2 regions of the Senegalia massiliensis genome follow, and region 1 is predicted to be linked to the other one. Evidence: riboswitches for the same ligand, from Rfam matches in the RefSeq annotation. Region 1 holds a riboswitch; the other holds the start of a gene.
What was found. Region 1 has a riboswitch for glycine ahead of D3Z33_RS00540 (GrdX family protein). Riboswitches for the same ligand answer to the same signal wherever they lie in the genome.
Positions count from the first base shown of each region.

Region 2: another riboswitch for glycine. It lies ahead of gcvT (glycine cleavage system aminomethyltransferase GcvT); the one in region 1 lies ahead of D3Z33_RS00540 (GrdX family protein).

Region 1 is NZ_QXXA01000001.1:112,113-115,536, forward strand. It holds gene D3Z33_RS00535 (DUF362 domain-containing protein) at 1-821, shown strand, start outside; glycine riboswitch at 924-1,023, shown strand; gene D3Z33_RS00540 (GrdX family protein) at 1,172-1,543, shown strand; gene trxB (thioredoxin-disulfide reductase) at 1,619-2,566, shown strand; gene trxA (thioredoxin TrxA) at 2,614-2,931, shown strand; gene D3Z33_RS00555 (glycine/sarcosine/betaine reductase component B subunit) at 2,986-3,424, shown strand, end outside.
Region 2 is NZ_QXXA01000007.1:155,075-158,498, reverse strand. It holds gene sigE (RNA polymerase sporulation sigma factor SigE) at 1-87, shown strand, start outside; gene sigG (RNA polymerase sporulation sigma factor SigG) at 238-1,011, shown strand; gene D3Z33_RS07875 (YlmC/YmxH family sporulation protein) at 1,093-1,359, shown strand; glycine riboswitch at 1,456-1,561, shown strand; glycine riboswitch at 1,565-1,638, shown strand; gene gcvT (glycine cleavage system aminomethyltransferase GcvT) at 1,738-2,844, shown strand; gene gcvH (glycine cleavage system protein GcvH) at 2,865-3,248, shown strand; gene gcvPA (aminomethyl-transferring glycine dehydrogenase subunit GcvPA) at 3,250-3,424, shown strand, end outside.

The DNA.
Region 1 (3,424 bases):
TAAAAACTGCAATTGAAAATGGATTTGCATATCCAGTAGTAAATGCACCAATTATAATAGCTGATGGATTGTATAGTAAAAATTCTATTGATGTAGAAATAAAACAGAAAAATTGTAAGACAGCAAAAATTGCAGGTGATATTTATAATGCAAATTCTATGGTTGTATTAAGTCATGTAAAAGGACATGGGATGGCAGGATTTGGAGGAACTATAAAGAATTTAGCCATGGGATGTGCTTCTGCAAGTGGTAAACAAATTCAACATTCAGATGCAAAGCCATCTGTATCTAAAGATAAATGTATATCTTGCGGGATATGTTCTAGAAATTGTCCAGTAGATGCTATAGATGTAGAGGACAAGGCAAACATAGAACATGATATTTGTATTGGGTGTGGAGAGTGTACTACAGTTTGTCCTACAAGAGCTATAGAAGTTAAGTGGGAGACTGACTCTAATGTTTTCTTAGAAAAAATGGCTGAATATGCATACGGTGCTGTAAAAAATAAAAAAGAAAAAGTAGCTTATTTTAATTTTATTATGAATGTAACCCCATTATGTGATTGTGTACCATGGAATGATGTACCTATAGTAAATGATATAGGAGTACTTGCATCATTTGATCCAGTTGCAATTGATAAAGCAAGTATTGATCTTATAGATAAAGCTGTAGGAAATAAAGATAGTAAGCTTTCTCATAATCATACTAATGGTGATGATAAATTTAAATCAATACATAATATAGATGGCAAAAAAATATTAAATTATTGTCAACAAATAGGACTAGGTAGCTTAAATTACGAACTAATAAAAGTTAAGTAGATAATTTTTTAACAAAAACACAAAAAAACTTATAAAAAGTATTGTATTATCTATAACAATATATTATAATGTAATTGAATTAGAGAATTGAATATTTGCCAAATGAAAATTGCGGAAGAGATCATATATTGGCGCCGAAGGGGTAAGCTATAGAAAGCCAAACTATAGTGAAACTTTCAGGCAAAAGGACCGTTTTTGGATGGCACTCTGAAAAGCGAAAGCACCGAAGGAGCAACTCCTTATATGGAAGAATCTCTCAGGTCAAGAACAGAGCATAGGTACCTTGGGTGCTTATGTTCTTTTTTAATACATTTTAAAAAAACCTTTTCCTAAGGTTGAGGAGTGAAAAAATGACAGAGTATATAATAACTAATAATCCATTAGTACATAAAAAATATAATGAAAAGTTCAAAGTAGATTATTTGGAAATATCATATATGAAAGTCTTAAAATATGTACGAGACAAAATACATGTAGGACATAAGTTATTAACACATCCTTTATCGGGTAGCATCAAGCCTAATGAGACACCATATAAATCAATTATAATATCTAAAGAAACTAATACATTAGATATAGAGTCATTAATGGTGATAGAAGATTCCATAGTTACAGCAGATAAATTTATAAATAAAATTGGAAATAGAAAATATGATGAAAATTCTTTAGAAGATTTTAAAATTGTAGATTTATCATTAATAGATAATTGTGTTAAGAAATAATAAAAATTGTTTAAAGATCTTTGTGTTAAGGTATAATTTACAATAAGGACTATATTATAAAAAGGAGTTGTAACAATGAATAAAATTTACGATGTAATTATAATTGGTGCAGGACCAGCTGGTCTTTCTGCAGGATTATATGCAGGAAGAGCAAAACTTGATACTTTAATATTAGAAAAAGAAAAGGCTGGAGGACAAATTGTAACTACTGAAGAGTTAGAAAATTATCCAGGTTCTATTGAAGATCCTACAGGACCTAAGTTAATAGCTAGAATGGTAGAACAAGTAGATAGCTTTGATGTAGAAAGAAAAATTGATGAAATTACAGAAATAGATTTAGAAAAAGAAATAAAAGTAGTTAAAGGAAGTAAAGGTGAATATCAAGCTAGATCTGTAATAATAGCAGCTGGAGCTAAACCTAGACTTTTAGGATCACCAGGAGAGAAAGAACTTACTGGTAAAGGAGTTTCATATTGCGCTACATGTGATGCAGCATTTTTTGAAGATTTTGACGTATATGTAATTGGTGGAGGAGACACAGCAGTTGAAGAATCACTATTTATATCTAAATTTGCTAGAAAAGTAACTATAGTTCATAGAAGAGATGAACTTAGAGCTGCAAAATCTATTCAAGAGAAAGCATTTAAAAATGATAAAATAGAATTTATTTGGGATACTGAAGTAAAAGAGATAAAAGGTGATGGTATCGTTGAATCAATGGTACTTAGAAATAAAAAAACAGGTGAAGAAACTGAAATAGTTGCAAATGAAGATGATGGTACATTTGGAATATTTGTATTAGTAGGATATCTTCCTCAAAGTGATTTATTCAAAAATGTAATTGATATGGATGACAGAGGTTACCTATTAGGTGATGAAAATATGCATACAAATATTGATGGAGTTTTTGTTGCGGGAGATATAAGACAAAAATCTCTTAGACAAGTAGTAACTGCTACATCAGATGGTGCAATTGCAGCAATTCAAGCTGAAAAGTATATTGGAGAAAATTTTGAGGAATAATATTTCTCATTATTTAATAAAGAACTATTTAAAAGGAGGGTATAAAAATGTTAGAGGTAGATAAAAAAACATTTGAAGAAGAGGTTTTAGAAGCAGAGGGTTATGTATTAGTAGACTTTTGGGGTAAAAGTTGTGAACCTTGTAAAGCACTTATGCCACATATTGAAGAATTAGAGGAAAAATATGCTGATAAAATCAAGTTTGTAAAACTTGATACGTCTTCAGCTAGAAGACTTGCTATAAAACAAAAAGTATTAGGTCTTCCTACAATTACTATCTATAAAGATGGAGAAAAGCAAGATGAGCTTACCAAGGAAGATGCTAAGCCAGGAAAAATTGAAGAAATGATAAAAAAATATATATAAATTTTCTAAGACTATTAAATAGTCTTAGCCAAACAAAAAGAGGAGGTGAAATGTATGCGCCTGGAATTAGGTAATATCCATATTAAGGATGTTCAATTTGGAGAAGAAACAAAGGTTGATAATGGCGTACTTTATGTAAATGAGAATGAGCTTAAGAATCTATTATTAGAGGATGAGAACATTACTAATATTAGCATAGAGATGGCTAGACCAGGTGAAAGCATTAGAATTACACCTGTAAAGGATGTAATTGAACCTAGAGTTAAGGTAGAAGGTTCTGGAGGAATTTATCCAGGAGTATTATCAAAGGTAGGTACAGTGGGTTCAGGAAGAACTCATGTCTTAAAGGGAGCAGCAGTCGTAACAACTGGTAAAATAGTTGCTTTTCAAGAAGGAATTATAGACATGAAAGGACCTGGAGCTGACTATACACCTTTTTCTAAGCTAAATAATGTTGTTATTTCTATTGATGTTAAAGAAGATCTAAAACAAC
Region 2 (3,424 bases), on a different contig from region 1:
ATTTTAGGAATATCACAATCTTATATTTCTAGACTTGAGAAACGTATAGTAAGAAGGTTACAAAAGGAAATAAGTAAAATGGTATAGCATACAAATGTATGCTATTTTTTTTTTAGGAAATAATAAATTAAAATATTTTATATGAAAAAATAACCAATTTACTTTTGTATAAAATATAAAGCTAAGGTAATAATTTATATTGAAAGGGGTAGATCATCTAGAAGGGAATGAACATAAATGTACATTAACAAAGTAGAAATTTGTGGAGTAAATACATCAGAGTTGCCCGTATTAACTAATAAAGAAATGAGGAAATTATTTGATAGAATTCATAAAGGAGATATGAAAGCTAGAGAAGAATTTATCCAAGGAAATTTAAGACTAGTTTTAAGTGTTATAAAAAGGTTTAACAAAAGAGGAGAAAATGTTGACGATTTATTTCAAGTAGGCTGTATAGGATTAATAAAAGCAATAGACAATTTTGACTTAAAACATAATGTGAAATTCTCAACTTATGCTGTACCTATGATAATAGGTGAAATTAGGCGATATTTAAGGGATAACAATTCTATTAGAGTTAGTAGATCACTTAGAGATATAGCATATAAAGCGTTACAAGCAAGAGAGCAATTGATAAAAAAGAATTCAAAAGAACCTACAATAACAGAAATATCTGATGAATTGAATTTACCTAAAGAAGATGTTGTATTTGCATTAGATGCTATTCAGGATCCAATATCCTTATTTGAACCTATTTATCATGATAATGGAGATGCAATATATGTAATGGATCAAGTAAGTGATGAAAAAAGTGAAGATGAACTATGGTTAGAAGAAATAGCACTAAGAGAAGGTATAAGAAAATTAAATGATAGGGAAAAGCTAATATTAAACTTGAGATTCTATGAAGGTAAAACTCAAATGGAAGTTGCAGAAGAAATAGGTATTTCTCAAGCTCAGGTTTCTAGATTAGAGAAAACTGCTTTAAATCATATGAAAAAATTAGTATAGATTCTATACTAATTTTTTTTATTATGCATAATTTAAGACAAGTTAATATAAATATATTATAAAAGGATAAGAGGTGATAATATGATTAAAGCATCGGAATTAACAGAAAAAGAAATAATAAATGTTGTTGATGGTTCAAAATTGGGTATGATAAATGATATAGAAATTGATTTGGAAAATGCAAAAATAAAAGCTATAATAATGCCCAAAGCTGGTGGAATAATGAGTCTTTTTACTAAGTATAATAATGTAGTTATTGATTGGGAGGATATAGTTAGGATAGGAAATGAAGTTATATTAGTAAACATAGATTCACAAAAATATAAAGATTTAAATGATAATATATAATTATTAAGAAAATTATAAATAATAAGTTAAAATAATAACTATTGTTGTAATAATTGCTCAAATATATTATTATGTAATTAATAATATAATACTCAGATGAGAATAACGAGAGATATCTTTAAATAGATAGCCGATGGAGCAATATATAAAATTCGCCATAATTTTTATAGAAACTCTCAGGTAAAAGGATCGTTATTTGATGAAACTCTGGAGAGATCGCTTTAGCGACGCCGAAGGAGAAATACATTAATATGTAAAGCTCTCAGGCTAGATACAGAGAAATATAAGGCATATATTTTGTATGTTTTTATATTTCTTTTTTTAATGTCCCTTAATGAAAACCTTTTCAAGGGGGAAAAATATTTAAGGAGTGATATGATGGTAGATTCAAAAAAAACAGCTTTATATGATTCTCATCTAAGGTTAAACGGAAAAATGACAGATTATTATGGATGGAAATTACCTGTAGAATTTGAAGGTCTTACTTTGGAGCATGAAGCAGTTAGAAGTGATGCAGGAATTTTCGATGTTTCTCATATGGGAGAAATTGAAATAAAAGGAGATGATGCAAAAGACTTTGTAGGTTATTTAGTAACAAACGATATAACAACACTTAAGAACAATCAAATTCTTTACACATTTTTTCTCTATCCAGATGGTGGAGTAGTAGATGATTTACTTGTTTATAAATTTTCTGACACCCATTATTTTTTAGTAGTAAATGCAAGTAATTTAGAAAAGGATTATGAATGGATAAAAGAAAACAGAAAAGATTATCATGTGGAAATTAATGATTTATCAGACAAATATTCTGAAATAGCTATTCAAGGACCTAAGGCTGAACAAATATTACAAAAAATTACTGACAAAAATTTATCTGATATTAAATTTTTCTATCTTGATAGAAATGTATTTGTTGATGGAAAAAAAGCTATAGTATCAAGAACTGGTTACACAGGGGAAGATGGTTTTGAAATATATTTAGCGAATAATGATATTGTAGAAGTTTGGGAAAAATTATTAGAAGTTGGCAAAGAAGAAGGAATAAAACCAGCAGGACTTGGTTCAAGAGATACCCTTCGTTTTGAAGCTAATTTGCCTTTATATGGAAATGAGTTATCTAAAGATATAACTCCATTAGAAGCAGGATTAGGATTTTTTGTTAAATTAAATAAAGAGTCTGATTTTATAGGGAAAGAAGCTTTAAAGAAACAAAAAGAAGAGGGATTAAAAAGAAAAATAGTAGGGTTTGAAATGATAGATAAAGGCATACCAAGAAGTGGTTATGAAGTATATAAGGATGATAAAAAAATTGGTTTTGTTACAACAGGTTATCATTCACCTACATTAAAGAAAAATATTGGTAAAGCAATGGTTGATATTGATTATGCAGATCTTGGAACAGAATTTGATATCAAAATTAGAAAAAGATTTGCAAAAGTTAAAGTTGTTAATACAAAATTTTTAAAACAAAATAAAAAATAAAAATTTAAGGAGGAATTTTAATGAAAACAGTAGAAGGTTTATATTATTCAAGTGATCATGAGTGGGTAAAGGTAGAAGGTAATAAGGCGTTAATAGGTATAACAGACCATGCACAACATAATTTAGGTGAAATAGTTTATGTGGAATTACCAGAAGTAGATGATGAGTTAGAAAAGGAAGAATCTTTTGGAGTAGTAGAATCTGTTAAAACTGCATCAGATATCTATATGCCAGTATCTGGAACTGTAATTGAAGTAAATGAAGAGTTAGAAGACTCTCCAGAACTTGTAAATGAAGATGCTTTTGGAAGTTGGTTTATAAAAGTGGAAATGGCAGATAACGCTAAATTAGATGATTTAATGGATAAAGAAGATTATGAAAAATTCTGTGCAGAGGAGGAATAATATGCATAGATATATACCTAATACTAAACAAGATAGAGATGAGATGTTAGATGTAATAGGTGCTAATTCTATTGATGATTTATTTAAGGATATTCCAAAGTCTTTAAGACTAGATAGAGATTTAAAAATAGATGATTCATTATCTGAATTAGAAATAAGAAATCATATGAAAAAGC